DNA from 4 places in the Paenibacillus antri genome. Region 4 is predicted to be linked to each of the others. Evidence: riboswitches for the same ligand, from Rfam matches in the RefSeq annotation. Region 4 holds a riboswitch; each other region holds the start of a gene.
The links. Region 4 has a riboswitch for cyclic di-GMP ahead of FE782_RS20040 (hypothetical protein). Riboswitches for the same ligand answer to the same signal wherever they lie in the genome.
Positions count from the first base shown of each region.

Region 1 (7,674 bases), on a different contig from region 4:
CGTCGCGCACGCGTACGGCGAAGTGGCCGTCTTTCGAATCGATCGAGAAGGCGCCTCGCAGCGTCTTGGCCTCGTCATGCACGATCAGATGCAGTTGATCCTCCCCGAGCGCATACCACGCGCCGGGGAACGGAAAGGCGGGACGGCCGTCCAATTCCTCGAGTCCGAGCACGCCGCCGTAGAATCGTCTGGCTCGTTCCAGATCGACGACGACGACCGCGACATGATGCAGCGCTTCATACATGGTTCGTTCCTCCCTCAGGTTCCGAGTGCAACGCTTCCATTGTAGCATACAACGTCCGACGAGACGTCCTCGCTCGCCATGTTCCGCTCCCCCGGTTGCAAGCTCCTTCGGAACATGCCAAACAACCCGCACCGCCGAACCGGCGAAACGGGTTGCTCCCAACCAACGTCATTGGCGCTCCGGAACGATCAACGAGAGCCCCCGCGGAACGAGCGTCAGCTCGGTAACCAACGGCTCGGCGGTTTCCCCGTCCACGTGGCAGGCCAGCGTTCGATCGCTCTTCAGACTCAGGCGCGCGCCGCGCAGCATCGTAACATACGGCAGCGAGACATGCGCGCCGCGATAAATGAGCGGGAAGTGGCGCAGCAGCCGCAGCCGCCCGAGGCCGTGCACGACGCACACGTCCATGACGCCGTCCGTCGCGGACGCGCCGGGACAAATATGCATCCCGCCGCCGAGATACGGCAAATTCGCCGCGACGACGAGCCAGACGTCATCGAAGTCGTACGATCGGCCGTCCAATGCGACGTTGACCCGCGCAGGACGATATGCGCCGAGCGCCGCCAGTACGATCAAACCGTAGGAGACGGCGCCCAGTCCGATCTTATTCATCCACCGCTTCCACGGAGAGCCGTTCGACCTCGCGGCCACTTCGCCGTCGAAGCCGGAACCGAACGAATTGACGAAGACGCGCCCGCCCGCGCGGCCGACGTCGATCTCGAGCCGATCCCCGCGCACGAGCGCCTCGACCGCCTCGCTCGGCTCCGAAGGCAGCCCCATAGCCCGCGCGAAATCGTTGCCCGAGCCGGCGCCGATATGCCCGAGCGCCACGTCGCTGCCGAGCAGCCCCGCCGCGACCTCGTTCACCGTGCCGTCGCCGCCGATCGCCGTGATCGAATCGTACGACCGATCCCGGACCATCCGCTGCGCGAGCGCCGTCGCGTGGCCGGACGCCTCCGTCCGAAAGACGTCGTACGGCACGCTTCTTGCCGAAAGCTCCCGTTCGACGGCGGACCAAACCTTCGCCCCTCGCCCGTTGCCGGAAGCGGCGTTCACGATAAACCCAAGCCTTGCCATGAGCAGCGTTCCTCCGTGCGTCCGCGCGTCAGACGAGAATATTGATGTCGAAATCTCCGATCCGCTCGACCGATAACGGGATGCTGACGGCCTTCTTGCCCCAATCGATCGCGCCGTCGCCGACGAGGCTCGGCGGCGTAATGTCGACGGCGATGCCGTTGTGATACAGTATCGTGCTGGCATTGCCGCTGATCATATTGCCCAGCTCCGCTACGGCGCTCCGGCACATGTCGTCGAGCTCCGTGACCGCATATCCTCCGAGCATCGTCGAGACGATATTCATCGCCATCGTGTCGGGGAAGCCGAACAAGATCTCCTTCTCCATCTGGCCGTGGATGCGGATTTTAAGCCATACGTAATCTTCCGTATATCGCATTTGCTTTAGCTGTAATTTGCCCACGGTGGGCTTCACTTGAACGATCGTCTCGAATACTTGTATCGAAGAAGTCAAGAACGGGTTAATGAGTTCGGCCTGCATGAAGATCTCCCCCTCTTTGTCCATTTTCGCAACAAAAAAACGCCCGAATCGCCGGGCGTTCATTCGAGAACGAACGAAACGTCTCCGCAATTTCGGCAACCCAGCTGCCTTAGCTCAGCCTTAGGCCTGTGGCTTTGCGCCCCTACCTTTCGGAAGGTTTGCCTTTTCGATTTAGAAGACTAGTAATATGGGCTTATTCTACCATACAGGTCATACTTTGGCACTATAATAATTTAGTTTGCTTACATTTCCCATTTTATTTGTCGATCAGCTGCACGTCGACGTCGACGAACAGCCGCTGGTTCGGCGTTCCGCGGTAAATCCCCTTCACCGGCACGATATCGAGATAATCGCGGCCGTGACCGAGCTTGATATATCGGCCGTCGACGCGGTTATTGTTCGTCGGGTCGAACCCGAGCCAGCCGGTGCCCGGAATATACGCCTCCACCCATGCATGGGACGCCTGCTCGAAATCGGCGGCGCGCGTCTGCAGATCGCCGATGAAGTGGTACCCGCTCGCGTATCGCGCCGGAATGCCCGATAATCGGCATGCGGCGATCATCAAATGCGCGAAGTCTTGACAGACGCCGGCTCGCCCCTCGAGCAGCTCCGCGGGCGTTGTGCCGATGCGGGTCGCGTTCGGCCGATACTCGAACTCCTCGTAAATCCTGGAGACGAGCTCCATCGTCTGCTCGTAGACGCCCGCGCCAGGCCGCCCGCACGACGCCGCGAACGCGGCCACGTCGTCGTTCGCCTCCGTGTAAGGCGTCGGGATCAAATATTCGGCGTACTTGTTCTGCACGGCGTCGTCCGCGAGCGTCGCCCAATCCTCTTCGGGCGTCAACACTCGCTTGCGCACCCCGTCGTTATCGTGCGTGACGACCGTCGATTCGGACCGAATGACGAGCTCCCGATGCGAGTTATTGACGGTGAACGCATGGATCCGGTTGCCGAAGCCGTCCTCGTAGGTAAGGAGCGGCGCGTTCGGCTCGATCGCGACGGAGTGGTGGTAACAGGATTGCCGATAGTTCGTACGCGGAGCGAGTCGGATTTCATTGACACTGTCCGTGACCGGCTCGTCGTATCGGTACGTGGTGACGTGACAAATTTTGAACTTCATGCGCCCGCCCCCTGCTCCTCGCGAAAGAACGCATTCCCGATCAAGCCTCCGAGCCCGTGGATGACCGTCATGCAATGCACCAGGTTGTCGTGAAGGGAGGCTTCTCCGCCATCGGTTCCTTCCAGCCACGAAAGCTCCGCTCTCGCCTTGACGACGAGCCGGATCGCTTTATCGTACGCCGCGTCGGAGCTTTCGAGATTGCGGAGCGAGCGAAGCTGCCCTTCCAGTTCACCGAGGCCGAATTGCACCGAACGGGGAAACTTCTCGTTGAGGATGAGCAGAGAGACGACGTTTTCCACTGAAAAGAGATCCATATGGAGGCGCCGGAACACGTCCGCGCCGCCGATCGCCCGCACCGCGGAAAACAAGTAAAACTGCGTCTTCTTCGGGTCCTCCAGAATCGAGTGATAGACCGAATCGAACAGCCTTGCCGTATTTTCCGCCCGCTCGAGAAACCGTCCGCTCTCCATCATATGCCAGTGACGGTCCCGCATCATCGTATGATGCGCCGCGCCGTAGAACGCGCCGAGCCATTCCTTCACGCGCTTCAGGAACAAGAACGGCGAATCGAGCAGCAGTTCGTCCGTCTCGTTGCTCTTGAGCCAGAGCGCGAAGCCGTTCAGGATATCCCACAGCTCCTCCGGCAGCCGGTCGCGGATCGCTTTGAGATTCGAACGCGCCTGATGGACGCAGGATTGGATCGAATTCATATGATTCGGATCCAGAATCATGTAGTGCAACACTTCGCGTTCGCCGTACGTGCGATACACCGTTTCGAACACCGCCGGGTCGCCCAGCGCCTGTACGATGCGGATCCACAGCCGCTCGCCCGAAGACGTCTCCTCCCGGATGTGATAGAACGCGTCGATCAAGCGAGCGTGGTTTTCCGCCCGCTCGGTGTACCGCCCGATCCAGAACAACGATTCCGCAATGCGATTCATCATCGCCGCCGCCCCCATTCCGATATATTGGAAAACGTTACGTCCCCAGCACCCATGTGTCTTTCACGCCGCCCCCTTGCGAGGAGTTGACGACGAGCGAACCTTCCTTCATGGCGACCCGCGTCAACCCGCCGGGGATGACGTGCGTCTCTCGGCCCGACAGCACGAACGCCCGAAGATCGATATGGCGCGGGACGAAGCCGCCGTCCCGATAAATCGGCGCCGTGGACAGCTTGATCGTAGGCTGCGCGATGTAATTCGACGGATTCTCTCGAATCTTGACCGCGAACGACGCGATCTCCTCGTCCGTGGCGGTCGGACCGATCAGCATGCCGTAGCCGCCGGAGAGCGACGTCTCCTTCACGACCATCTCGCCGAGCCGCGAGAGCACGAACTCCCGCTCGTCGGGTCTCGAGAGCAGATACGTAGGTACGTTCGACAGAATCGGCTCCTCGTTCAAATAATATTTGATCATGTCGGGAACGAACGTGTAGATCGCCTTGTCGTCCGCCACGCCGGTGCCCGGCGCGTTCGCGATCGCGACGTTGCCCGCGCGGTACGCGTTCATGACGCCGGCTACGCCGAGCAGCGAGTCGGGTCGGAAGGCGAGCGGATCGAGGAAGTCGTCGTCGATCCGCCGATAGATGACGTCGATGCGGCGCAGCCCCGACCGGGTTCGCATGTAGATCTTATGGTCCATGCATACCAAATCTCGGCCTTCGACGAGCTCGATGCCCATCTGCTGGGCTAAATACGTATGTTCGAAATAAGCGGAGTTATAGCTGCCCGGCGTAAGCAGCGCGATCGTCGGGTTCGCACGATCCGAGGGGGACATACGCTTCAGCGCGGCGAGGAAATGATTCAAGCTGTGGTCGACCTCTTCGATCGGATGCGAGAAGTACAGCTCGCGGAACAGCCGCTTCATGATCGAACGCGAGGTGAAGAGGTAGGAGTAGCCTGAAGGCGAACGCAGGTTGTCTTCGAGCACGAAATAATTACCTTGCTCGTCGCGGATCAGGTCGATGCCGGCGCAGGTCGTATAGATGCCGTTCGGCACCTGCAGGCGCATCATCTCCGGACGAAAATACCGGTTCGCGACGATGAGCTTGCGGGGAATGATTCCGTCGTGCAAGATATGCTGCTCGTGATACACGTCGGCCAGGAAGCAGTTCAGCGCCTTCGTGCGCTGCACGAGTCCGCGCTCGAGCTCCCGCCACTCCGCGTTCGGGATAATGCGGGGGATCAGATCGAACGGGATCGTCCGCTCGAGCGGATCCGCTTGACCGGGGTCGTAGAGCGTATAGGTGATCCCTTCTTCGAGCATGCGATCGTTCATCGCGGCTTGCCGGCGCGCCACGATTTCCGGCGTCATGCGCTCGAACGTTCGGCAGACCTCCTCGTAATGCGGCCTGACCCGCCCCCCGGCGTCGTGCATCTCGTCGTAATATGCAGCTGTCGCCGCCGCGAACGGCAACCCGGACTGCGATTGCGATAGGTTCATGCGAACGGCCTCCTCTACTGTATAATGTCATCTACTTTCATATTAATAACAGTAAATGTTATTGTAAATGACATTATTAGAGGAATTTTCAATAATATATTACACACACCTTACGTCAATTAGGATAAATCCGGTTGGTTGCGCTTTCCTCGTCGCGACGCGATGGCGTCGGCCGCCTTTACGATGCCGAGCAGCGCGAAGATCATCAGCAGCGCCACCGCCTCGAGCTCGAGAATGTACCAAGGCCACGGCGCCAATGCGTCGAGCAGCGAGCCCGTCGACGGCTTTCGCGCAAGGAACATGAAATTTTCGCCCGTGATCGCGTTCGCGATGCCCGCGGGGACGGCGAGCGCGTTCAACCAGAGCAGCGATCGGAGCGCGGAATGCCAGGTCGGTCGGATCCCGTCCACCGCGGTAAGAAATACGCCGGCGCTGACGATGCCGATATGCGCGAGGAAGAAGTGAAAGTAACGGAAGTCGGGAAAGCCTACGGTCAAGTACGGCGTCGCCAGCGCTTGCAGCGCGCCTAAGATGCCGAGGAAGAACGAAATCTCTACTAACGTCCGCTTTCGTGTCAACAAAGCGAACACGGAAAACCACAACGTCATTGTGCACAGCTGGAACGGCAGCGCGTAGAGCCCCCAAGCGTCCGTTATCGTATACCAGGAGTATAGCGCTGCCTCCGAGGCGGCGAGCAAGCCGGCAAGCCCGTACCGCGCGATACGGTTGGCCGTCGGACGGCGCAGCGCGGCGCGGAAGCCGACGATCGCCGCTACCGCCAGCGCCGCCGCGAGCAGACCCGCTCCGTGCGCCGCGGAAAATAAGACGAACGGTTCCCTCATGTCCCGACCCTCCCTTCTTCGTTCGGAATCAGTAGCGCTTGCCTTGCGCGCCGAGCCGATTGATCGCCGGCGGACGGCCGTTCAGCACCATCTCCAGGTTGCTCAGGAAAATATCGACCGCTCTCTCCGCGTACCGCTCGGTCGACCCGGCCGTATGCGGCGTCACGATGACGTTATTCATCGCCCAGAGCGGATGATCCGCCGGCAGCGGCTCTTCCTCGAAGACGTCGAGCCCCGCTCCGGCGATTCGCCCGGCGTTCAAAGCGTCGATCAGCGCTTCGGTGTCGACGACGCTGCCGCGTCCGACGTTCACGAAGTACGCCGTCTCCTTCATCGCCGCGAACGCGCGGGCGTCGAACAGATGCTTCGACTCGGACGTCGACGGTACGACGGCGACGACGTAATCGCAGGCCGGCAGCATGTCGAGCAACCGTTCGACCGCGAACATCTCGTCGACGGCGGGCGACGGCGCCCCCGACCGGCGCACGCCGAGCACGCGCATGCCGAACGCCGCCTTCGCGATGCGCGCCGTCTCTTCCCCGATCGCGCCGACGCCGACGATGCCGATCGTCTTGCCGTGCATCTCGGATTTGAGGCCGGCGTGGTCCCATTTTCGATGCTGTTGGTTGCGAATGTATGCGTCGATCTTGCGCGTGAAGGCGAGCAGCATCGCGAACACGGTTTCGGAGATCGGATACGCGTGCACGCCGTTCGCGCTCGTCAGCTCGATCCCTCGCTCCAGGTAGCGATCGATTTCCAGATGATCCATGCCGGCGCTCCAGCTTTGCAGCCATCTTACGCGGGACGACTCGGACAACACGACCGACTCGAGCCCGTCCCGCCAACCGACGACGATCTCGGCGTTCCGGACCGCGTCGTCCGTCGCCTCCCCTCCCGCCAGCACGGTCCAGCCCGGAGCCGCTTCGCGAATCCGGTTCAACTCGGGCGCCTTCAATTTCGGAATGATCGCGATCGTTCTGGTCATTCTCGTATCCTCCTTCGTTTTAAGCCTGTCATTGAAATAAAAATCCCCTGGGCGAAGACGCCCAAGGGATCACCCGTCAAATTGTTACGTCCAGCACCTTCCCGAGATTCGGATGCGGCGCCGCCTGAGGCTGCGCTCCGGCGAAGTCGGCCAACAATTGCGACGCCTGCTGCTTGGCCAAATCCTTCACCTTGCCGTACATCGCGTACGACACGTCTCGCTTCAAGATCGCGGTATCGAGCGAGATTTCCATACGGATTCATCCTCCTTGGTTTCATCGCCTCTATTATATCCGACCGCAAACTGGGAATCAATGCCTATTCGTCCGACCGGCCGCGAACTAGACTCGAGAAGGTTTACCGCGCTAACCTTCCCTCTGGTATAATAGACCCATTCTGACTAATTAAGAGAAACCAGGTGAATGTATGCAAGCTCCTCCCGGCGCGATCCCAAGGACCCAAGCCCCCCCGAAGAAGCGCAAGAATC
Region 1 is NZ_VCIW01000016.1:161,895-169,568, reverse strand. It holds gene FE782_RS21725 (VOC family protein) at 1-244, opposite strand, end outside; gene FE782_RS21720 (diacylglycerol/lipid kinase family protein) at 413-1,321, opposite strand; gene FE782_RS21715 (chemotaxis protein CheX) at 1,350-1,799, opposite strand; cyclic di-GMP riboswitch class I at 1,891-1,972, opposite strand; gene FE782_RS21710 (transglutaminase family protein) at 2,056-2,919, opposite strand; gene FE782_RS21705 (alpha-E domain-containing protein) at 2,916-3,863, opposite strand; gene FE782_RS21700 (circularly permuted type 2 ATP-grasp protein) at 3,898-5,361, opposite strand; gene FE782_RS21695 (YwaF family protein) at 5,481-6,203, opposite strand; gene FE782_RS21690 (D-2-hydroxyacid dehydrogenase) at 6,232-7,188, opposite strand; gene FE782_RS21685 (YjfB family protein) at 7,265-7,441, opposite strand.
Region 1: it holds a riboswitch for cyclic di-GMP, as region 4 does, so the genes downstream of both, FE782_RS21715 (chemotaxis protein CheX) here and FE782_RS20040 (hypothetical protein) in region 4, are expected to answer to the same signal.

Region 2 (7,674 bases), on a different contig from region 4:
ATAACGGCTCGGGGCTTACCTTTTCTGTGCTTAAAAATCGCGGGCTCGACATTGCGGATACCTTTTTCAAAGGAATACCATTGCATTTCCGCTCCTTCGGCGGGATCACTGCTCCATCCGAAAGTTATAGCCGGGGATCGGAGTTTTTGAGGTCCTTCTATGGCGGGCTGCTGGTCACTTGCGGCGTCACGTACACCGGCCGGCCGAACGTCGACGCCGGCGAGGAGTTAAGCCTGCATGGACGCTTTTCCAACCTTCGGGCGACCGTCAACCGCGTTTGTGGGGGCGAATGGAAGGCTGGGCGGTATGAGTTGGAAATTGAAGGCGAAGTGCGTGAAACCGCCTTGTTCGGCCCGAATGTAAGCCTGAGGCGCTTAATTCGGACTTCGCTCGGTTCGCCGACGATCGAGCTGAAGGACATATTTACGAATCATCATAACGTGGTTACACCTCACGCGATGCTGTATCACTTCACCTTCGGTTATCCACTCGTGGACGAAGGGGCGAAGCTCATCTATCGCGCAACCACCGTATCCGGATTGTCCGACAATGTACGGAATCACCACGCGGAGGACATGCGTCGCATTCCGGCACCGTTGGAGATTCATGATGGCGCGTCCCAGGATTTCCTATATATCGATGTGAAGGAAAATGAGGACGGGCTGGCACAGGTCGGGATCGTGAACCGCAAGCTGGGTCTCGGCGTAAAACTGGAATATCCGAAAGCGGCGCTGCCAAGGCTCGGTAATTGGCTGCACTTCGGGCATGGCGAATACGTAACGGCGTTCGAGCCGATGAACGGTGGCGTTGAAGGCCGGTCGAAGGACCGGGAGCTCGGCTGGCTTGAGGAGATCGCTCCGGGTGAAACGAAGGAATATACCCTTCGGTTTACCGTCTTAACAACGCCAGAGGAACTAGATTACTTCGAATCCGATGCACCCGACTGAAGAATCAGCATGGGGCTTTCAAGATTGCAAATATTCGTGGGCTAAAATAAGAAAGACGCTGGATGACATGGTAGGTATCGCGTACCCCGATAATGCATTTCCGCGGCGAGTCGGTCCCTCCCTCACTGCGTAGTAAATCGACGATGAGCAGAGTAAACGGTGCCCATACGGGGCCGGCCAGTAACCGTTTGGTGTGTACATGGGACTCTTCGGGCTTATCTCAAGGGGGGTCCCTATTGCCGTAGATCAACGGCGACCCCAAGGTTTTGACTAAATAATATGTTGGAAATAATAATTATCGTACCGACCGATAACTCCCAGGGTCGCGTCCCATAATTCCCAGTGCCGGTACGATAATTATGTCAACGATACGATAACTGGCCAAACTGCCAAACAGAATATATATTATGTAAACTAATTAGAAAGTGAGTCGTACCAATAACTGGCGGTTCGTAGTTCTGATAATAAACAATATCATCCCTGCTGGTTCAGGAACGATAGTCATCTCGAGTCCAAAGTCAGAATCGAATCGTACTCTTCCCCAATTTCCGCCAAGGGGATAACTCTCAACGAGAGCCCTCCTATGATACGTTAATCTGTACTTTTAGGATTACCATGCTAGTGTATCCTCGACTATATTTTTACATTGGGTACTTTGCTACAGACCCGTTGAATGAACTACCTCCTAGAGTAACCCCTCCGTCTAAGATTTTGCCTGAACACAAAAATAACAGCAGCATACTCCGGTCGAACAGACCGTGGTTATACTGCCGCTAGGGCTTAAATTTGCGTAAAGGGATATAGAATCTAGAAAAATCATAACATTAGCATAAACTCATGACAAGAACGCGTATAGATAAAGAAATTTTCGAAGTATACGAATATAGTCTATTTATTAGCATACAGTTAAGCGGCACCTTATCCCTGTCCGATATTATTTAAACCGCTGCGGAGAGAATGGCGTAACATCGAGACCCGGATCCCTGCCGCTAATTAAATCCGATAGAATACGACCCGTCGAAAGCGACATCAATAACCCGTTCCCGCCATGTCCTGCGGCTACGAATACATTTTTGAAGTTCGGAAGTCCCCCTAGAACAGGCAAGCTGTCCGGCGTCATCGGTCTCATCCCGGACAAGATCACTTCCCCCGATCCATGAATCTCTTTAGACAGAAATTTTGCGACTGAGCTTTTGATGCCGTTCACGCGGTCCGACATCAACTCATCGTTAATGCCGGATAATTCCATCGTACCGCCTATACGCAGAGCGCCGTCGAATGGAGTCAAAGCCGTTTTGTCCTTTGCAAAGTAAATCGGATGATTGAATTCCATATTAGGCGACTGATACGTGATGCTGTACCCTTTCCCCGCAGTGATCGGAAGAGAATAATTTAACTTTTTCATAAGTTGGGAAGACCACGCGCCCGCCGCTAATAAAAACATATCGGCTTCTACCCAACCGGTATTGCATCTTACCCTCTCCACTCGAGCATGGTTATGGACGATATCCGTTACCGCGTCGTTGGTTTTCATTTCGACTCCATTGACCTGCAGCCAATCGATCAGTCCGTTCACCATACTCTCGGGACGAACATGCCGCTCTTTAGGCAGGAATAACGCTCCGGCCAAGTTCGCCTTCATATGAGGCTCCATCTTTAACAATTCGGCCCCGGTAACCAGCTCCGGACGCGGCAAGCCGATACGTTCGACTTGTTTCAAGTCCTCGTACTTATGCTGCAAATCCGATTCGTTCGAGCCCAGGACGAGGAGTCCTTTCCGGTGCATTTCGAATTCGACGCCGTCGTCCACAAGCTCGTCAAACAACTGAAACGTATCCTTGCTTATATGGAAACCGGCATCGCAAGCCAATTGATACTTTTGTTCGTTACAGTAACGCATAAACTGAATTAACCAGGGCGCCAAGAAAGGGACTGCACTCGGTTTAACGTATAAGGGGCTGTCTTTCTTGAACAGCCACTTCATGGACGTTCCTATCATTCCAGGCCCGGGCAACGGTCCCGATAATGTCGGGGAAACCCACCCCATATTGCATCTGGAAGGACCTTCGCCCGGATTGCCTTTATCGATAAGGACTACTTCTTGATTTTGTTTGCGCCAATAATATGCGCAAGCAAGGCCAATAATTCCACCGCCGATAATTGCCAACTTTGCCATGATGCTCCCCCATTCGATTCTCGACTATGGGGGTTTAGATCTGATTAGATCCCCCTTAACCCTTTGCCATAGCCGAGCGTTTCGCCCTGATCGATAAATCACTGCAGAACCTTTCATTGCCGAAGCTTCGTCGCTTGCGAGAAACGCCGCCAAATTCGCTACTTCTTCAGGAGAAGAAATTTGCCCCATCGCTTGCAGAGCGGCTTCAGTATTCGGATCCTCGCTGAGCTGTCTCTCCAGCAACGGAGTTTGCATATTGCCTGTCCAAACGACATTAATACGTATGTTATCTTTCGATCGGGCCGCCGCTTTGCTTTACCATTTGCTGAATCGCATACTTTGCCGTAGGAACATGCCAGTAAGATTAATGTTACTGATTTTATTCCAATCTGCAAAGCTAATTTCGCTAATAAATTTGGCTTGTCGATAATACCCGCATTGGCATGAACGCTGTACTCCTCTAACCTCTGCCCCTCTTCATTCATGTGTATGGCTTCTTGAAGGGTTAGATTGTCCGGCAGAATAACGTTAACGCTGCTCTCTGCGATCAGGACCGGATATCCCCCCGGCAACCCGTTCGGATCAGGGGCATGCACTACCTTTCGATCGAAACGGTTGGCCATCGCTTCTAATACATTCATTGCGGAAGCGGCGGTCATTAGGTCATATCGGCGATCGCGATGAAGCTAGCTCCTCACCTCCTTCGTTAAAGTCGGCTGTCACGAACCGAATACACCTTTTTGAAAACGCAAAAAAACCGTTCGAAATCAATGAATAGACGGTGGGTTCCCGTCGTATTCGGCAGCTGGCGAGCGTCATGGATGAAGGTATCCACCTTAGCCCCTATTAGCTTTGCGTCCTCACTTTTCAGTAAGTTTGCCATTGTCGTACGATGTGAGTATTAGGTTGTTATCGTTTACCATCACACTATCAATTTTTTTGTCGAAATAGAAGTAGGTCCGTGTAATTATTTTCAATGTTGAATAGCCCCCCCCCCCTTCTCCTTCCAACAGTAAGGTTCCGTCCTCCGTAACTTCCCTTCGTTCGGTACAAACGATCCCTCTTGCCGCGGAAGGATTTATTCCCTTTATTTGTAACTATACTGCCCAGTTACTTCAACCATACCGCTATCATAATAATGATGGGTTCCAGTTGTAAGGTAATTATCTGTTATAGGGTGTCCTTTAAAATTTTTATTGAAATACTTTGGGAAAATCTCGGATCGTTGTTCTTAAATGATTGACTGAACTTTTTTATGGTTACTCGTTAATCGCCATATATCTTCACCATATTTACTCCAATCTGCTAGGTTGTTGGAATATCGTGTTCTACAACGTAAATACAGATTTCTCTTTCAATACTTTACCATTAAACTATTCTGCCCAGTTAACGTAGCGAGGCTGCCGATCAGTGCGCCGGCAGCCACATCATGTTGTTTATTGAACGAAACAGGTAAAATGGAAGAAAGCTACGAGAAGGGGGCATGACGGATGACGAATATAGAGGGGGATCCGGCTCTGCCGGAAGTGCATGATGAGAAGAAGGAAAAGGTACGGAAATTCAACATCCTCAACCAGCTCGCTTTGAAGGGTCAAACGGTGCTTGCCGGTTCATCACTGATGGAGTTTTTCCCAATCAACGAGATGCAGATGAAGCTGGAGACCCGATATTGCATCTATAATCGCGGCATTGCCGGATATGTGACGGCAGATTTACTCGCGTCTATGGAGGCATGTATCTTCGAGCTGGAGCCCTCCAAGCTTTTCATCAACATCGGAACCAACGATATCAGCGCACCCGACTATCGACTGGAGCATCTGCTGGCGAATTACGATGAGATTCTGACCCAAGTTGCCCGGCGGCTACCGGGCTGCCGTGTGTACGTCATGGCGTATTACCCCGTGAACGCCAAGGCGGAGTTTCCCTTCGTGCCCAAAGCTTCCATGGAAGAGGTGTTCCAGCGCAGAACTAACGAGGCGATCCGTGAAGCGAACCGGGCGATCGAGCGGCTTGCGGCTAAGCAAAACTATACCTTCATTGACGTAAACGAAGGACTGACGGACGAGGAAGGAAATTTGAACGCGGATTTCAGCAGCGACGGAATTCACATGTACGCGAACGGATATGCCGTCATCATGAACAACTTGCTGCCCTATCTATAAGTGCGGTAACCATGAATATACTTGAACTTGAAACGGGACAGACTGTGTGTGATCGCAGCTGTCCTCTATTGCGCTATGTCTACAATAGGGACAAGTTCTTGTCGCGCATCTAGAAGGTTTTGTTCCGTTAAACTGCCCAGTTACTTCAATGAACAACGGTAGCCGTTAGTGTGCCAGCTGCCGTTGTGTCTTGTGGAACTATCGTCTCCGTTACCGTAACAATCCCACCAATCGTACAAGTATTTAGCTCTTCCATTATAATTTGGTAGTTTCATTTTCAATCTCGCTTATAAAAGAAAGAACAGCGGTTTTCATCTGGTCCAAACCCGGTTGTTCTATCGGAAAATGGCCAGCACCTTCTAGGATTACGCAGTCTTTCTTTCTTTTTAATCTGTTATAAAAAGGTTCACTTAATGCAAAAGGCGTCATTGGATCTACTTCAGGATGGACAAGTAATACTGGGCAAATGTCGAAGCGTTCAGGTTGAATCAATGGTTTCATATTCATAATAGTTCTAAGCAATCGTAAATGGAACCTTTGTGCCTGCCGCAAGCGGATCCCTTATGATCAGTTCGGTCAATTTAATGTTGTTCGTAATTAACTCCATCCTAGATACCTTCGACATAGAAATTCGAAATGGATCCAATATAAAGGGGAAAGCATCCATTGAGATTTACCTAGTCGACTAACAAACTTATTTGGGGCAATTAATCTGCCGGTTTCGTTCCGGGTGATAAAGACGTCGGACCCGGCTTACCGGAAACTTAACCCATTTCATCAATCTTCCACCTTTCCTCCAAATCTATAGAGTACCGGAAGTCGTCGTTGTTGCGCGTGCGCATGCCGTAAAAGATAGAGGCCGTCCCGAAGTAGATGTAACTACTTCGGGACAGCCTCAAGCAGCAACCATGGGTCGTTCGCGGTTCGTCGTTCTGCGCTTTCCGCTTACCGCTCGTACCAGTATCCGTTGACACCCTTCGCGACGCGCAGCAATGCCTCGACATAATAATAGTCGCCCCAGATCATGTAATCGTCGGGACCTTTGCCGGCCAAGACGTTATAGGCGCCGTGCCGCAGTAGCCCCTCGGCATCGGGGTCGTCCACCGTCGAATACGATTCGATCAGCGAGCGCAGCATTCGCCCGCTCGATTGGAGAAGCGCGTCCCGCTCCGGAGCGCCTTCCTCGAGCAGAAGCCCGATTTCGAGAATCCCGCAGAGCGCAATCGCCGAGGCGGAGCTGTCGCGGTTGTCCAGTCCGTCCTTCGGGGCGTCGAAGTCCCAATGCGCGACCCCGTCCTCCGGCAGCCGCGAGAGGAAATACGCCGCCGCCCGCAGAGCCGCATCCAAGTACCGCCGCTCGCCCGTGTAGCGATAGACGAGCGCGAAGCCGTAGACCGCCCAGGCTTGCCCGCGCGCCCACGTCGATCCGTCGCGATAGCCCTGATGCGTCTCGCCGCGGACCGGTTCGCCCGTAGCCGGCTCGAAGCGGAATGTGTGATACGAGGAGCCGTCGCCGCGCATCAGATACTTCAGCGAGCGAGCCGCCTGCACTTCGGCCGCCTCCCGATACGCCGGCTTCCCCGTCGTCTCCGAGGCCCAGAAGAGCAACGGCAAATTCATCAGGCAATCGATAATGATGCGGCCGCCGTGCTCCGCATGCCCCTCCTCGCCCCAAGCCTGCAAATACCGCCCTGCCGGACGCCAACGCTCCATCAGCACGTCCGCGGCCTGTACGGTACGGTCGCGCGCCGCTTCCGCGCCGTCGACAATCCATTCCGCCTTCGTCGACAGCGAATACAGGAACCCGATATCGTGGTGCCCCATCGCCTGACGCGCTTCCATGCGGACGACGAGCCGCGCGGTCAAGCGCCGAGCCGCGTCGCCGAGCGCCGCGTCCCCTTCGAACTCGTGGCCGAGCCACGCCAAGCCGGCATAGAAGCCCTCGATCCATTCGTTGTTGGCGTCGCGCCAGTCGTACCGCTTTTCCTCCGTAATATACGGAAACCGTTCGCCGTGCCGGAGCGCATTCCGTTTCGTCTTCGCGACGGCATCCCGAAGCGCATTCATGACCAACTCATCCATTGCGCCGCGCGCCTCCCTCTCCGCTATTCGCAAATTCCTTTACAGCCGGAACCGATGGCCGCCCGCCTCGACCCGCTTCTTATACATTCCGACGTTCGGGTCGTACCGCACGTCGTCCGCCGTCGCTTCGCCGTCGTATCGGACGTAACACCATGCGGCCGCGGTCGCGAACGTCCGCACCTCGAGCCCGTCCCGATAGTCCAGCGTCGCGTCGCACTTCAGCAGCGAGCTGAATAGACATACCCCGTCCACCTTCGCATAGCTTCCGTTATGCAGACTGACGCGTTGCAAGCGGCCCGCCTCGTCG
Region 2 is NZ_VCIW01000004.1:341,376-349,049, reverse strand. It holds gene FE782_RS09225 (DUF4432 family protein) at 1-947, shown strand, start outside; gene FE782_RS09220 (NAD(P)/FAD-dependent oxidoreductase) at 1,882-3,123, opposite strand; gene FE782_RS33270 (SDR family oxidoreductase) at 3,148-3,378, opposite strand; gene FE782_RS32765 (hypothetical protein) at 3,282-3,782, opposite strand; cyclic di-GMP riboswitch class I at 3,921-4,014, opposite strand; gene FE782_RS09210 (GDSL-type esterase/lipase family protein) at 4,614-5,285, shown strand; gene FE782_RS09205 (alpha/beta hydrolase) at 5,541-5,786, opposite strand; gene FE782_RS09200 (glycoside hydrolase family 88 protein) at 6,231-7,367, opposite strand; gene FE782_RS09195 (heparinase II/III domain-containing protein) at 7,407-7,674, opposite strand, start outside.
Region 2: it holds a riboswitch for cyclic di-GMP, as region 4 does, so the genes downstream of both, FE782_RS32765 (hypothetical protein) here and FE782_RS20040 (hypothetical protein) in region 4, are expected to answer to the same signal.

Region 3 (7,674 bases), on a different contig from region 4:
CGTGACCATCTCGTTCGCGTCCGCATCCGTCACGACGACGCGCTGCGGCTTGTAGTCTTCCTTGCTCAGCCAGATTTTCTGGCGGACGAGCGAGGCGTTCTGGTAGTTGGCCAGGACGTCGAAGACGTACGCATTTTCCTCCGCGGTGAATTGGCGCTCGTCGTCGTGGATGATCGATTGCGCCAGCGTCTCGAACAAGTACGCCTGCCCTTGATTGTTCGGCCAGTCGCTCTTGAAGCGGAAGCTCTTATTGAGGTGCGGCGTCAGAACGAACACGCCTTCGTCGTTGCGCAGCACGATCTGCGTAATGTCGTTCGCCTCGTTCGTAAGCGCGATGCGGTAGTACTCCGGCTTCTGATAGCTGACGACGACGCCGTACTCTTGGGGCTCCTGCCCCGTATTCAACACCATGGTGCCTTCCGCGTGATAACTCTCCAGCTTGCCCGTCAACTTCTCGATGTCGCTTACGACACCCGCCGCATCCTTCGCGCCTCCGCACGCCGCCAACAGCAGCGCCACCGCCAACGTCAGCGCCAAGGTCATGACCCACTTGCTACGTCTCATGAGGTCCACCCCTCCGATCGATTTCTTGTACTCGATAACATGTCTATGAGGGGGGTTGGCCATTTATGCAGACTAGCATGACGAGCATGACAAGCGATGGCGGTTGGCGGCGGCGGGCGGGCTCTTCCGTCGGTTTTCCCCAGGACTTGCGCAAAAAGTCATATATTTGTTATGCGGTAGACTCGATTCAAAATCATATCGGCAAAAGTTCTTATATTCCTCCCCCTTCCCACCGGAATCCGGTGGGATTTATGAAGTTTTGCGCATATCGAGGAGATATCGACTCATTCGGATTAAAATATACGCACGATTGCGCAAAAACCCGAACAGGAGACTATCCCTCGTCCCATTGCCACAGTCCGAGCAGCCCCTGCTTCTCCTTGATGACTCGATATTCCGTCACTCGCTCCCCCTTCGCACCGTTTCGCAATGCCTCTAGCACTCCTTTCTCACAGAGCCGTTGCAAATACCGTACCGCCGTCCGATGACTAACGTCTAAGTGCGTTGCAACATCGACGCCTCGCAATACACCCGCGCAACTGAAGGCTAGGAGCATAATTTCCCTCTCGATGAGGGACGGACGAGCCCTAGACTTACGGATCGGTTGAAATCGGCTCAGCACCATGCGCAGCAACGACTGCACGACATCCGGGCGGCTCGCCACGTCGTCGTGCGGAATCGAGATGACGCGGTAGCCGAGCCCTTGCAGGAACGTCTCGCGGTTCAACTCTTCGCAATAACCTCTTCGATCCATCTCCGTCACGTGCGGTCCGAAGCCCTTCACCTCGAAGACGAGCTTCTCCCCCGATCCCGGCAGCCAGACGAAGTCCGCGAAATACGACCTCCCTCGCCAATCCGCCACCTCATACTCCGGGTGAAGCGCATCGAAGCTTCCGAACAACGGCCACCACACCTGCCGCAAGAACAACGTCTCCGCATACCTCTTCCGTGTAAGCCGCCCCCGCCGCTCTCCCGTTCGTCCCTCCAGATGCGACTGCAGCCAGCGTTCGTGCGCGCTCTCGAACGGTTCCGCCACCCCTCGCCCCTCCTCCCCCGGAAAACAAGAAAAGCGCCCCGCCGTCCCGAAAGACGAACGAGGGCGCGCTTCGCCACTCCATAGAAATCTATCGCTTGAACTTCAACATTAATAAATGCGTATTCAGCCGGGACCGCAGCCGGAAGCTGCGCTCCAACACGCCCTTGCCTATCGCGTTCTCCCGCCGGTTCCGCTCCGAGGCGGACTCCGCTTGGTCCGTCGACGACGGCGCCTCGACCGCCTTGAGCCACGCCAACCGCTCTACCGCATGTTCCAGTTCGCCCGGTTGTCCGAAGCGCGTAAGCATCGCCGTCAAAAGCAGGACACACAACATCTTGAATACCATACGCTGCATACCTACCTCCCCAAAGAGACATAGAAAAAGCCCACTCCACAGCTGCTGCTGCAAGTGAGCCGGTACGTGCTTCGTCCGTCACGATGACTGGCCCGGTTTGCGGCAGCTGGCTGGCATGCTTACTCGTAAGCGTAGCCCCTATAGCTTTGCGTCCCCACCTTTCGATGGGTTTGCCTTGAATCAACAAATCGGATATGTAGTTGGTTTCCAAATATCGTTATGCCCCTTCGATCTCGCCGGCGCCGCCCCATCCGCCGCCGAGATCGAACTTCGGCAACAAGTTGGACATATTGTAATTCGATTCGAAGGTGATGCTCAATCTCAGCTTTCCTTGCCTGACGGCGAACTCGAACTGGATCTCGCCGTGCGTCCATCCGACCTTATGGCCCAACGCTTGGATCGCCATTCGGCGGAAATCGTTCCGCTGCGACTCCGTCAACCCGCTCGTGCCTTGGAACGGCCGAGTCTTGCTCGTCTCGAACGGATCGTGCCGGATGCCGAACTTCCCGATCACGTTGCTGCGTATTTGTACGAACACAATGCCGGACGAAAGATTCGCGAGCTCCTCGCTCAGCTTCCCGAACACCATGTTTAACTGCTTCGTTAACGACTCGGTCATCTCCATACATTACATACCCCCTTTCTGTCAACAATAGTTTGCGCGTGTCAACTCTAGTGGGTCGTGTGTCCTATTATAGTAGAATCACCAGTTTGTGACAATAGTAATTTGGCGAAATTGCGAAAAAATTCTACACGATGCGACATCCCTCGGGAAAATGGACCCAGAAACGCAAACGACCGTTCCCGGATTCCCGGGAACGGTCGATCGTCTCGTTCTATTATTCCGTAATAATGACGCTTTGCGTCTCGACATCGAATTCAACGTTCGCATCGAACGCTTCGGCCAAGAAGCGCAGCGGAATGACCGTACGGCCCTCCACCGACTCCGCCGCCACGTCGAGCTTCACGGCAACGTCGTTCACGTATGCCGTGTCGCTGCCGAGCGTCAGCTTCACCGTGACGTCGCCGCGGACGACCGTCACCGTCTGCGTCGCGGCGTCGAACGACACATCGGCCTTCAGCGATGCGGCGATCGCGCGGAACGGCACGAGCGTGCGTCCGTTTTTCGCGAACGGCTTCACGTCAAATTCCGGCTGCTTGCCGTTGACGAACGCCTTGATCCCCTTGTGGCCGGCCTTGTCCAGCAGCTTCGCGAGCTTCTTCACGAGCTTCGCATCGGTCGGGTTTTGCACCGCCGCTTCCTGTTGAGCGACGACCGCCGCTTCGATCTCGCCGTCCGCCTCGAGTTCGAGCGCAAGCGCCTCGGCGTCGACGGTCCGGTCCGCGAGAATCTCGAGAATGACCTCGGCCGCCGGCTTGCCTTCGAGCTTGGAAAGCGCGTTTTCCAACCCATGGGTGTTGCCTTTCCCGTGGTTGCCGTTATTTCCGCCGCCATAGACGTCCGCCGTTACGCTCGTCTCCGCTTGCACGCTCGCCTCGGCCTTCTTCTCAGCGCCTTTGCCCTTGTTGCCATCCGCCGCGCCGACGACCGCGGAGCCGATGCTCATGCTCGCCACCACCGTCGCAAGCGCGAGCAGCGTTACCTTCTTCGAACCTGTCTTCTGATTCATAGAACCCATCCTCCTAAAAAGTATGTAGTCTTGTCTTGATGTCCATATCGTTCGGAAAGGATGGACGGTTTCAGGGGGTCGCGATTTTGGTACAATAAATCAGAACATTATCCAAGGGAGCTTGTCGACCGAAAATGACCCCCACCCTCGTAGTTATCGGCAATGTATTTTTAGATTTGAAGGGGTATGCGTCGCATGCCTACGACCCCATCGGGAAAAACGTCGGCGACGTTCGCTTCGTTCACGGCGGCGTCGGGCGGAACGTCGCCGCCAATCTCGCCGCGCTCGGCGGCGAGACGCGGCTCCTCGCAACGGTCGACGACGGCGCGCCCAGCCGGGAAATCGTCGAGCGGTTGGACGCCCTCGGCGCGGATACCCGCTTTATCCGTCCTGCGGACCGCGGCATGGGCATGTGGATGGCCATTGTGGACGCCGACGGGAATCTGGCCGGTTCGATCTCGCGGCAGCCCGACTTCGCGGGTCTCGCCCGCCTGCTCGAGGACGCCGGCGAGGAGGCGCTTCGGGATGCCACGCACCTCGTCCTGTCGGTCGATCTTACCGAAGCGATCACCCGCCGGGCGATCGAGCTGGCGAAGCGCTTCGGCATCCCCGTCTACGGACTGCCGAACAACCTGCAGGTGATCGGAGAGCATCCCGCGTTGCTCGGCGCGCTCGACTGCTTCGTCTGCAATCATGTCGAAGCCGAGCGGCTCAGCGGCCGCCCCTGGGGCTCGATCTCGAACGAGGAGCGGCTGGCGTCGCTCCGCGCCTTCGTCGACGAACGCGAGCTTCGCGCCATGGTCGTCACCTTGGGAGCCGAAGGCTCCGTGTATTACGACCGCGCCGCCGGCCGCTCCGGCTTCCAGCCCGCGTTCCCCGCGCGGCTCGTCGACTCCAGCGGCGCGGGAGACGCCTTCGCCGCCGGGACGGCGTTCGCCTTGTCGCGCGGACTGCCGCTCGATCGCGCCGTCGTCTGCGGCGCGAAGGTCGCCGGTTGGGTCGTCGAATCCGACCGGAACGAGTGCGCGGACGCGCGGGAGCGGATGGGGCGGGATGACATTTTCGAGAAAATGGGTTTGATATAAGAGGAGGAGAACGGCTTGGCTCTGCCAGGAAGGAACGACCCGTGCCCATGCGGCAGCGGGAAAAAATTCAAGAAGTGTTGCATCGACACGTATCAAGAGGAACGTCCGGAGCGACAGGAGGCGTCGGGGACGACCCGGATCACGCGGGACAAGCTGCCCGGCTGGATCGACCGCGAGCTGAAGTGGGACAACGAGCTGTACCGGCTTCAGGCGCAGCATTACGTCGAGCATGCGGATGCGGCCTTCGACCCGGAGGATTTGCGCGCATTGGTGGGATTTTGGCATGATTTCGCGCATACGACCCGGCCGGTCTTCCAGAAGTTCGGCGCGTTCAGCGCGGCGCTCGAGTACTTCACCCCGGGCGACGAAGGGCGAGGCGTGACGCAGTCTCGACTGGCCGCCAAATACGGAGTCTCTTCGGGGACCGTCTCCAAGCGGTATGCCGAGCTGGCCGAATACGCGGAGACGTTGGACGCGCCTCCCGAAACGGCCGGCGCCTCGCAGCCGAACCTGGAGCGTATGTACCGCGATATCGACCTGCTCTTGAAAGAGCGGCAGATCGAATCGATCGAAGAGGCGGAGGCGTTCGTCCGCGATTACATGGATCGGGCCATGGCCGGGAAGCCGGTGCCGACGCCTCAGGGCGTCTCCGCGCGCGAGCGGGCGCAGGACTTGCTGTTCGACGCGGCCGACGCCGCGACCTCCGCGGAGCGCGTACGTCTCGCTCGGGAAGCGATCGCGTTGTACCCGGACTCGGCGGACGCGTACGTCATCCTCGGCGAGGAAAGCTCGGACCTGGAGCAAGCGCGGGCTTACTTCCGCCAAGGCATAGAGGCCGGCGAGCGGGATCTGGGAGCGGCGTTTTTCGCGGAAAACGAAGGGCATTTCTGGGGCCTCAGCGAAACGCGGCCCTACATGCGGGCGAAATACAACTACGCCGAGTTCAGCTGGTACGCCGACGACGTCGCGGAAGCGGAGCGGCATCTCGAAGAGATGCTGCGGCTGAACGCCGGGGACAACATGGGCGCGCGGTATTTGTTGGCGGCCGCGTATTTGCGGCTCGGGAAGCTCGACGAAGCGGAGGCGTTGTTCGAACGATTCGAGGGCGAAGCGTCCGCCTCCTTCGCGTACGACCGCCTCGTATTAGAATTCTTAAAGAACGGCGCCACTTCTCGCTTGCAGCTGCTGTATCGGGCCGCGACGCAGGCGAACAAACATGTACTTACGTACTTGCTCGGGAAGGAAAAGCTGCCTAAGAGGCTTCCGGAGCACTACGTCGTCGGCGGCCCCGACGAAGCGGTGCACTACGTCACGACGCACGCCTCCCTCTGGGCGCAGCAGCCGAAGCTGCTTCATTGGCTGATGGAGCAGCAATAACGCAAACAAGGTCGTCCGGCGATGTCTCGCTCGGACGACCTTGTTTGTTTATAAGAAATCTACCCATTGCAGCATCCGCTTCAAGACGACGGCCGCCTGCGCCCGCGTGGTCGATTGCTCCCCGCCGAAGCGATCCGCCGCAACCGCGCTCATGATGCCGGCGGACGAAGCTTCCGCGACCGCGCCGCTCGCCCACTCCGGTATGCCGGCCGCATCCGAGTAACGAAGGGTCGGCCCCGACTCCGGCGCCGGCTTGTCGACGAAAGCGAGCGCCCGGGACACGATCACCGCCATCTCCTGCCTCGTGATCGTCCGGTCGGGCTGGAACGTGCCGTCCGCGTACCCGGCGATCAGAACGGCCTTCGCGGCGGCGCCGACCGCGCCGGCATGCCAATCGCCGGGGCGTACGTCGCTGAACGCCGCATGGGCCGGCGCCTCGGACAGGCTTAGCGCCTGCATCAGCATCGCGGCGAATTGCGCCCGGGTGACGGACGCTTCCGGTTCGAACGTCGACGCCGACATCCCCTTGAGGATGAACTTCGACGCGAGCAGCTCGATATCCGCCTTCGCCCAATGGTTCGTCAAATCCTCAAACGATTTCGACATCGAGGCGACGGCATACACGCTGTTGCCGGGGCGTCGCAGCGTCGCCGTCGTCGTGCCGCCTTCGCGGTCGAAGCGTGTCGGGACGAAGCGATAGGAAGCAGTCGCCTCGTCGTACCATACGCCGACCGCGTTCGCGTCGATCTCGCCTGAAGGCAGCGGTAAAGATCGTTCTACGTATTCATTGCCGAAGTCGGCGACCGGCGTCGTTATGCCGCCGGAGGCGACCGCAACCTGGAATTGTACGCCGCCGGTTAGAAGACTCGCTCCGATGCCGTCCGCCGCCTCCCGCATCGAAAGATCCTTATCTGCTTCCACGGCCTCCATCGAGAGGATCAACTCCGTATCCGCCCCGGCTCCGACGCCGAACGTCGACAGCAGGCTCAACGGCAACCGATACGACCCCAGCGGGCTTACGACGTATACGTTCCCTCGGTCGCTCCCGGACGACAGCGCTCCTAACGGCAACCGGACCTCGAGCCGGCTCTCGGCCTCCGGGACCCGCACCGTGATCGTCTCCCCTGCCTTCCGCTGCTCCGCGAACCAGTCTTTATCCACCATCACGCTTGCGGCGGCGTCCTGGCCACCTGTCTCTAGTCCTGCAGGGGGAAGCGCCCCGCCTCCCGGACCTCCCGGAGCGCCGCCCGCCCCTGGCGCAGGTCCGCCCGGTCCCGGCGCGGTCCCGCTCGCGACCGTAATCGTACGCCCTACCTCGGCGTCGGACTGGAACAAGGTCGAGTCGGAATCGGAGTACGAAGCACCCGCGGTCAAGCGGACACGAGCTTCCCCGCTTCCGGACTTCGCCTTCAGTCGAACCGTGAACAGGGGAACGTCGCCGGATACACCTTCGGATTTCCCGAGCCGTACAGCGACGACCCGCAGCTCGCCGCCGGCATCGAATTGCAGGAACGAAGCATTGGAACCGACCGTGCCGAATTCGGACCGCAGCGTCGCATCGACGACTTCCAGGCGATCGGCGTCATACGCTAGCGATGCACTGAAACCTTGTACGTCTTCCCCGCC
Region 3 is NZ_VCIW01000006.1:102,490-110,163, reverse strand. It holds gene FE782_RS11695 (outer membrane lipoprotein-sorting protein) at 1-564, opposite strand, end outside; gene FE782_RS11690 (hypothetical protein) at 899-1,600, opposite strand; gene FE782_RS11685 (hypothetical protein) at 1,689-1,955, opposite strand; cyclic di-GMP riboswitch class I at 2,054-2,140, opposite strand; gene FE782_RS11680 (O-methyltransferase) at 2,173-2,580, opposite strand; gene FE782_RS11675 (copper amine oxidase N-terminal domain-containing protein) at 2,795-3,586, opposite strand; gene FE782_RS11670 (carbohydrate kinase family protein) at 3,721-4,671, shown strand; gene FE782_RS11665 (SEC-C metal-binding domain-containing protein) at 4,687-6,048, shown strand; gene FE782_RS11660 (S-layer homology domain-containing protein) at 6,097-7,674, opposite strand, start outside.
Region 3: it holds a riboswitch for cyclic di-GMP, as region 4 does, so the genes downstream of both, FE782_RS11685 (hypothetical protein) here and FE782_RS20040 (hypothetical protein) in region 4, are expected to answer to the same signal.

Region 4 (7,674 bases):
GAACCGTTATGCGCTCCTCGAGACGGTTGAGCTTGGCGTTCTCCTTCGCGCTGGACACCGCCACCGGATCGAGATCGAGCGCGAGCACGTGCTCCGCGCCGAGGCGGATCGCCGTAACGGCGAGAATGCCGGATCCGGTGCCGACGTCGATCACGTGATCTCCCGGCTTGACGACCGTCTCGAGCGTGCGCATGCACAGCGCCGTCGTCGCGTGCGTGCCGGTGCCGAACGCCATGCCAGGGTCGAGCTCGATGATCGTCTCGTGCGGCTTCGGCTCGTACGTCTCCCATGTCGGCTTAATGACGAGCCGCTCCGATACGTGCGTCGGCTTGAAATATTGCTTCCACGCCTCCGCCCACGCCTCCTCCTGGATGGACGCCAGCGACAGCTCGCCTCGGCCGGGGTTCAGTCCGAAGGAAGGCAATTTCGCGAGCAGCTCTTTTACGCCCGCTTGAATCGCTTCCATATCCGTTTCCTCTCCGAAATACGCCTGCATGACCGCGTCTCCCTCCGGGATGTCGTTCAGCGGCTTCTCGTACCACTGTCCGAGCGACGTGTCGCGCTTGCGGTCGAGCGTTCCGGATTCCTCGATGGAGACGCCGCCGGCGCCTTGCGCGTGCAGCCAATCGGCGATCGCTTCCGTCGCTTCTTCGGTCGTATATATCGTAAGCTCGTGCCATAACATATCTCTGCTCACCGCTTTCCGTTCGCTGTTTCTTCTTATTATCTGAACCATTTTACCGAAAACGCCGCCTAAATACAAAAAAGCGTATTTTGACTCGCGCCAAATCACATCCATTTTTACATTTACGTCGCTTATAATGAGGGAAAACAGCCAGTACGATTGGAGGAGCCGAACATGCTCGAAGCGGATCCGGATTCCGGGATTACGCTGTTGCGTTCCGGAGAAGGGTTGGAACGGGTGTCCTTGAAGGGGTTGGAGCTGCGGCTGCTGGCCTCGGGGGACGGCACGGAATTGATCTTACATAAGCTGTCGGCGGGATCGCACTGGGGACTCAGTCCGGCGGACGGGTGGACGGCCCTGGAAGGGTTGTTCATGATCTCGGGGAGGCTGCGTTGGACCGGCGGCGCGGGCGACAAGCGAGTGCTGCAGGCCGGCGATTTCCTCTCGGCTTCTCCGGTGCTGAAGGAAGCCGTCTTCGTCGCGGAGACCGACGTCGAGTTTCTGTATTGCTCCTCCCAACCGGTGTTCCATCATTACAGCAATCAAATCCGCGAATTGATGAGTCTCGCCGTCGACATCGAGCAGAAGGACGGTTACACCGCGGACCATTGCCATAGAATCATGCGCCTGTCGATGATGCTCGGAGAGACGATGGCGCTCTCTTCCACGGAGCTCGCCTACTTAAATTTCGGATCGTTCCTGCACGACGTCGGGAAAATCAAGGTGCCCGATTCGATTCTCGGCAAGCCTGGCAAGCTGACGGACGAAGAGTGGCGCGTCATGCGGATGCACCCGACGTTCGGAAGACAGATGCTGCACGAGACCGGTCTGCCCAGCCTGCTGTCTGCGGGTCCGATCGTAGAACAGCATCACGAGCGATTCGACGGCTCGGGTTATCCGCTTCGACTGAAGGGCTCCGAGATTTCGGTCGCTTCGGCCATCGTGGCGGTCGTCGATTCTTACGACGCCCTAACGACCAATCGAGTGTACCGTCCCGGCATTCCGAAGGCGGAAGCGCTCGACGAGATCGACCGCAGCCGGAAGATGTACCACCCGGAAGCCGTCGAAGCGCTGTTCCAAAATAGAGACCGGCTCGACGGGTAAGTGCCCCGAACGACGGACGCGCCCGCCCCCCCTCTCGCCGAGAAGGGGTGCGGGCGCGTTCTTTTTTCGCTATAACGTATTTATTAATACATCGGAAGCGGCGGATCGATCGCAGCGACGTGTTGGTCGTTCACGTACAGATTGACGTAGAAATAATCGAGCTCCAGTCCCGTCGTATTGCCCAACAAGCTATGTACGCCTTCTTGAAGCTGGTACGTCGTCTCTCCCGTGCCGGTCAACGGCTGCACGATCTTGCCGAGCAGCGACGAGTTCAACCGGATATTAATGTCGTACGCGGATTTGTGCGCCGCCGACGCGGACATGGCCATAACGGATTGAGCGACGATCGCGGCTCCCAAGAGTAACGCAATTTTCTTCTTCATCTTCCATTCCTCCTAAAAAATAAAAATAACGCCATCCCACAGGATAGCGTCCATTCGCAGCGACGTATATCTCTTGGGAACCCGGCTGCCGTTGCTGTCGCGGTAGGCCCGTGGCTTTGCGTCTCCGGCTTTCGCCGGGTTTGCCCTTAACAAAAGTTATACGTCTAGTATATACCAAACTTAGGTATTTTGGAATAGGTATTTCGGGGTTGTCTCTTTGTCGATTTCTGCGCTTTCCTAGGAAATTTACCGGAACAACGCATTCGTCTTCTGCGACAGCTCGTCGAGCAGCTTCGACGCCAGCTTCAGCCCCTCTTCCTTCCCGAGCAGGAACTGCGCCTGCGCCGCGTGATCGGCTTTCACCCGCGAGATCGATTCCGCTTCTTGCGCCAACAGCCCGCTTAACACGTTCAACTGCAGCTGGCCGAGGCCTCTCTCCATCGCCCGTTCTCTCTCTCGGTCAACGTCTCGTTCCGCCTGCCGTTCGACGAAGTCGTCGATGTCCGATTCCATGAATCGTTCCGCCGTCCTCAGGACGTCTGCGTACGACTTCGTCCGGTTTTCCTCCATTCGAAGCGGATGTCTCGCATGGCGAATCAAAAACCGGCACAGCAACTCGTCGTGGTTCGTCCTGCGATTGTGCAACAGCGAGTATTCGCCTTCGAAATGCCCTTCGTTCTCGACGAATCTTCCCAACGCCGTATATTCATGGCAATCGGTACAGTAGAGCAAAAATTCGCGCACGGTCCCTCACCCGACTCGCGAAAAAACGGAAGCGCCGGGTTACATATCGTGATCGGCCGGCGACGGATTCGATTTCTTCGGCTCCGGCTTGTCGCTGACGACGGCCTCCGTCGTGAGGAACATCGCGGCGACCGAGGCGGCGTTCTGCAGCGCCGATCGGGTCACCTTCGCCGGATCGACGATGCCGCTCTCGATCATATTCGTCCATTCGCCGGTGGCAGCGTTGTAGCCGACTCCGACCGGTTCGCGCTTGATGCGTTCGACGACGACCGAGCCGTCCACGCCGGCGTTCTGAACGATCGCGCGAAGCGGCGCTTCCAGGGCGCGCAGCACGATTCTGACGCCGGTCGCTTCGTCCTCGGCGTCCGTCTTGATCGATTCCACGGCCTTGACCGCATTCACAAGCGCGACGCCTCCGCCCGAGACGATGCCTTCCTCCACCGCCGCTCTCGTCGCGTTCAGCGCGTCTTCGATGCGCAGCTTCTTCTCCTTCAGCTCCGTCTCCGTCGCCGCGCCCACCTTCACGACGGCTACGCCGCCAGAGAGCTTCGCGAGGCGCTCCTGCAGCTTCTCGCGGTCGAAATCCGACGTCGTCTCCTCGATCTGCCTCTTGATCTGCTGTACGCGCGCATCGATGTCTTGCTTCGCGCCGCCGCCGTCGACGATCGTCGTCGTCTCCTTCGCGACGCGCACCTGTCGCGCCGTCCCGAGCTGGTCGAGCTCCGCGCTCTTCAGCTCCAGTCCGAGCTCTTGCGTGATCGTCTGCCCGCCGGTGAGCGTCGCGATATCCTGCAGCATCGCCTTGCGGCGATCGCCGAAGCCCGGCGCCTTCACGGCGACGCAGGTGAACGTGCCGCGCAGCTTGTTGACGACGAGCGTCGCGAGCGCCTCCCCTTCGACGTCTTCGGCGATCAGGAGCAGCGGCCTGCCCGCCTTCATCACCTTCTCGAGCACGGGCAGCAGCTCCTGGACGTTCGACACCTTCTTGTCGGTAATAAGAATGAACGGGTTGTCCAGCACCGCCTCCATCTTATCGGAGTCGGTCACCATGTACGGCGAAATGTAACCGCGATCGAACTGCATGCCCTCTACGGTTTCGAGCTCGGTCGTGAACCCCTTCGACTCTTCTACGGTGATGACGCCGTCCCTTCCGACCGCCTCCATCGCCTCCGCGATCATGCGGCCGATCTCTTCGTCCGCCGCCGAGATGGAGGCGACCTGCGCGATCTCCTCCTTCGTCTCGACCGCCTTCGAGATGTTCCGGATTTCTTCGACGGCGACGCGCACCGCCTTCTCGATGCCGCGTCGGATTCCGATCGGGCTCGCGCCGGAGGTGACATTCTTGAGGCCCTCGCGGATCATCGCTTGCGCCAGCACCGTCGCCGTCGTCGTGCCGTCGCCCGCGACGTCGTTCGTCTTCGTGGCGACCTCCTTCACGAGCTTCGCGCCCATGTTCTCGAACGGGTCCTCCAACTCGATCTCCTTGGCGATCGTGACGCCGTCGTTCGTGATGAGAGGCGAGCCGAACTTCTTCTCGAGCACGACGTTGCGCCCTTTCGGCCCGAGCGTCACCTTCACCGCGTCGGCCAACGCGTCGACGCCGCGCAGCATTTTCTGACGAGACGCTTCGCTGAATAAAATTTGTTTAGCCATTGTGGACCAGCTCCTTTTCCTTCGAAGGCTCCAGAATGCCTAACACATCGGATTCTCTCATAATGAGCAATTCTTTCTGATCGTACTTGATTTCGGTGCCCGCGTATTTGTTGTAGAGCACCAGATCGCCGACCTTCACGTCCGGCGAAATCGTCTTTCCGTTCTCGATCCGCCCTCGGCCGACGGCCGCGACCACGCCTCGCATCGGCTTCTCCTTCGCCTTCTCCGGTAGCACGATGCCGCTTTCGGTTCGGTCCTCCTGTTTCAGGGGTTCAATTACGACACGGTCGCCTAGAGGCTTCAACATCGAAAATCCCTCCTAAAAAAGGTATTCTGTTAGCACTCCTTCTATTAGAGTGCCAACAATTATTACTATACGAATTTTTTTCTCCGCATCAACAACGATGTGGCGGCAAGAACGGCGATCAAGGGCGATTTTTCGAAAATAGCTTGTCCCTTTTTTTCGGCGCTGTAAAAATGGCTGGTTTTCTCCGTCGCTCGACGAAAAACCCCGCGAGAGAGTGATCTCGCGGGGCGTAACGCATTTAGGAATCCGTATGGATCGAATAGCGGATTACATTGTCTCGATTGCAAGATGATGCTTGCGAAATACCGCAAGCATGGCGGCTTTCGCCTCGACCTCGTCCGGTCCGTGGATCTCCAGCGCGTAGCTCTGAGATCCCAACAACGTCAAGCTTAACCCCAGGATGCTCTTCGCGTCGATAACCTTCCCGTCCCATCTCAGTACGATGCTGGATCGGAAACGGTTCGCCTCCTTGTTGATGTCCACGATCGCCCGCGTTTCGATTCCGCTCATATAAGCGCCTCCGATGATAAAGTTATCGCGGCCGACGGCGCGCCACGCCGTCTTCGATCGCCGCAGCCATGACTGCGTCCTTCACCCGATCCGCCACCGATTGGTTGAACACGCTCGGGATAATATAGTGCTCGTTCAATTCTTCGCTCGTGACGACGGAGGCGATCGCTTGCGCCGCGGCCAATTTCATTCGTTCCGTCACGCGCGAAGCTCTGCAATTGAGCACTCCTCGGAACAGCCCCGGGAAGCACAACACGTTATTGATCTGATTAGGGTAATCGGATCGGCCGGTCGCCATGACGCGCACGTACCCTTCCGCCTCCTCCGGCGAAATTTCCGGCGTCGGGTTCGCCATGGCGAAGACGATCGGATCCGGAGCCATTCGTTTCACGTCCCCCGGCTTCAACGCGCCCGGGCCGGATACGCCGATGAATATGTCCGCGCCGTCGATGACGTCCGACAACGATCCGGCTTCCCCGTTCGGATTCGTATGCTCCGCATACCATGTCCAGGCGCCGTGCGCGTACGATTTCCCGCGAACGAGCGCGCCGTCCCGATCGACTCCGATGATATTGCGTACCCCCGCGGCAAGCAAAATTTTCGTGCAGGCGATGCCCGCCGCGCCGACGCCGCAGAGGACGACCTTGCAATCCTCCAGCCGTTTCCTCACGACCTTCACGGCGTTATACAATCCCGCCAGCAGAACGACGGCGGTGCCGTGTTGGTCGTCGTGAAAGACGGGAATATCCAGCTCTTGCGTCAACCGTTCTTCGATCTCGAAGCAGCGGGGCGACGAGATGTCCTCCAGGTTGATGCCGCCGAACGCCGGCGCGATCAGCTTGATGGTTCGAATGATTTCCTCGGTATCCTGCGTGTCCAAGCAAATCGGGAACGCGTCCACGCCCGCCAGCTGCTTAAACAGCATCGCTTTCCCTTCCATGACGGGCATGGCGGCCAGCGGACCGATATTCCCGAGTCCGAGCACCGCCGAACCGTCGGATACGACGGCGATCGTGTTTCGCTTGATCGTCAGCGAGTGCGCCCGGCTCGGTTGTTCGTGGATCGCGGTGCACACCCGCGCGACGCCCGGCGTATAGACGCGGGATAAATCGTCGCGCGTCTTGATGGCGATTTTCGGCGTCACTTCGATTTTACCTCCGAGATGCAGCAGGAACGTCTGGTCGGACACCTGCAATACTTGTACGCCGTCCATATCGTTCAAAACCCGTTCGATCGCCTTGCTTTGTTGTGAATCCATGACGTTCACCGTAATATCGCGAACGGTCGTCGTTCGTCCCGGCCGATTCACGTCGACGGCGACGATATCGCCGCCCGCTTCCCCGATCGCCGTCGCGATGTTGCCGAACGTCGCCTTCTCCTTGTCGATTTCCAACCTCAATACGATCGTGGTGCTTGCGCTAGTCGGACCCGCCATGTTTCAAAACCCCTTTTTACCAAATATACAACGCCAACGAGATGACCGCCGTCACCGTAACGCAGCTGATTGCGGTCGTGACCGCCACCAATTGCGCGGCCAGCTCCGGACTTCGGCCGTATTCCAAAGCGATCAACGAACTGTTCCGGGAAACCGGGTACGCGCTAGCCATGAATAACGCTTGAGCGAACACGCCGTCCCAGCCGAAACCGCGGATCAGCGCGAACGCGACGACCGGCGCGAACAGCAGCCGTCCGATCGTGCCCAGCAGGACCGATCGGCCCAAGCTTAGCGCTTGAACGTTCGCCAGCTGCGCCCCGAGCGTCAACAAGGCGATCGCGAAGAACGCGTCCGATACCCCTGCGACAGGTTCCCATAGAATCGCCGGGATTCGAACGTCCAGCATTCGAAGGGCCGCCGCGCCCAGCATCGCATAGATGACCGGAAGCCGAACGGTATGCTCGGCGAGGGCCGCCGCCAGCTGTTTGCCTTTGCCGGGAATCATCCGGAACGTGCCGAAGGTGTACGTAAACACATTTTGAATCACGGAAATGATGACCTGTACGGAGACGCCGAGCGGATGCTGCGCGAATACGAGCTCGCTGACGGGCAATCCGTAATTCCCTTGGTTGCTTAGGATGAAGCTGTTCTGGACGACGTCCGCGTCTTCCTTCCCGATGCGAACCGCCTTGACCGCCGCGGCGGAGAGGAGGCTGAGCGTCGCGTTCAACAACAACCAGAAACCGATCGTAGCTCCGGCAAGCGCCGCGTCGATCGAGCTGTCAAACAGCTTTACGAAGCATACCGCCGGCAGCAAATACACATTTAATAGCTTGGACAACGTTCCCATGTC
Region 4 is NZ_VCIW01000015.1:6,109-13,782, reverse strand. It holds gene prmA (50S ribosomal protein L11 methyltransferase) at 1-685, opposite strand, end outside; gene FE782_RS20045 (HD domain-containing phosphohydrolase) at 860-1,789, shown strand; gene FE782_RS20040 (hypothetical protein) at 1,873-2,172, opposite strand; cyclic di-GMP riboswitch class I at 2,245-2,327, opposite strand; gene FE782_RS20035 (hypothetical protein) at 2,419-2,916, opposite strand; gene groL (chaperonin GroEL) at 2,956-4,569, opposite strand; gene FE782_RS20025 (co-chaperone GroES) at 4,562-4,876, opposite strand; gene FE782_RS20020 (HPr family phosphocarrier protein) at 5,144-5,386, opposite strand; gene FE782_RS20015 (NAD-dependent malic enzyme) at 5,409-6,821, opposite strand; gene FE782_RS20010 (AEC family transporter) at 6,838-7,674, opposite strand, start outside.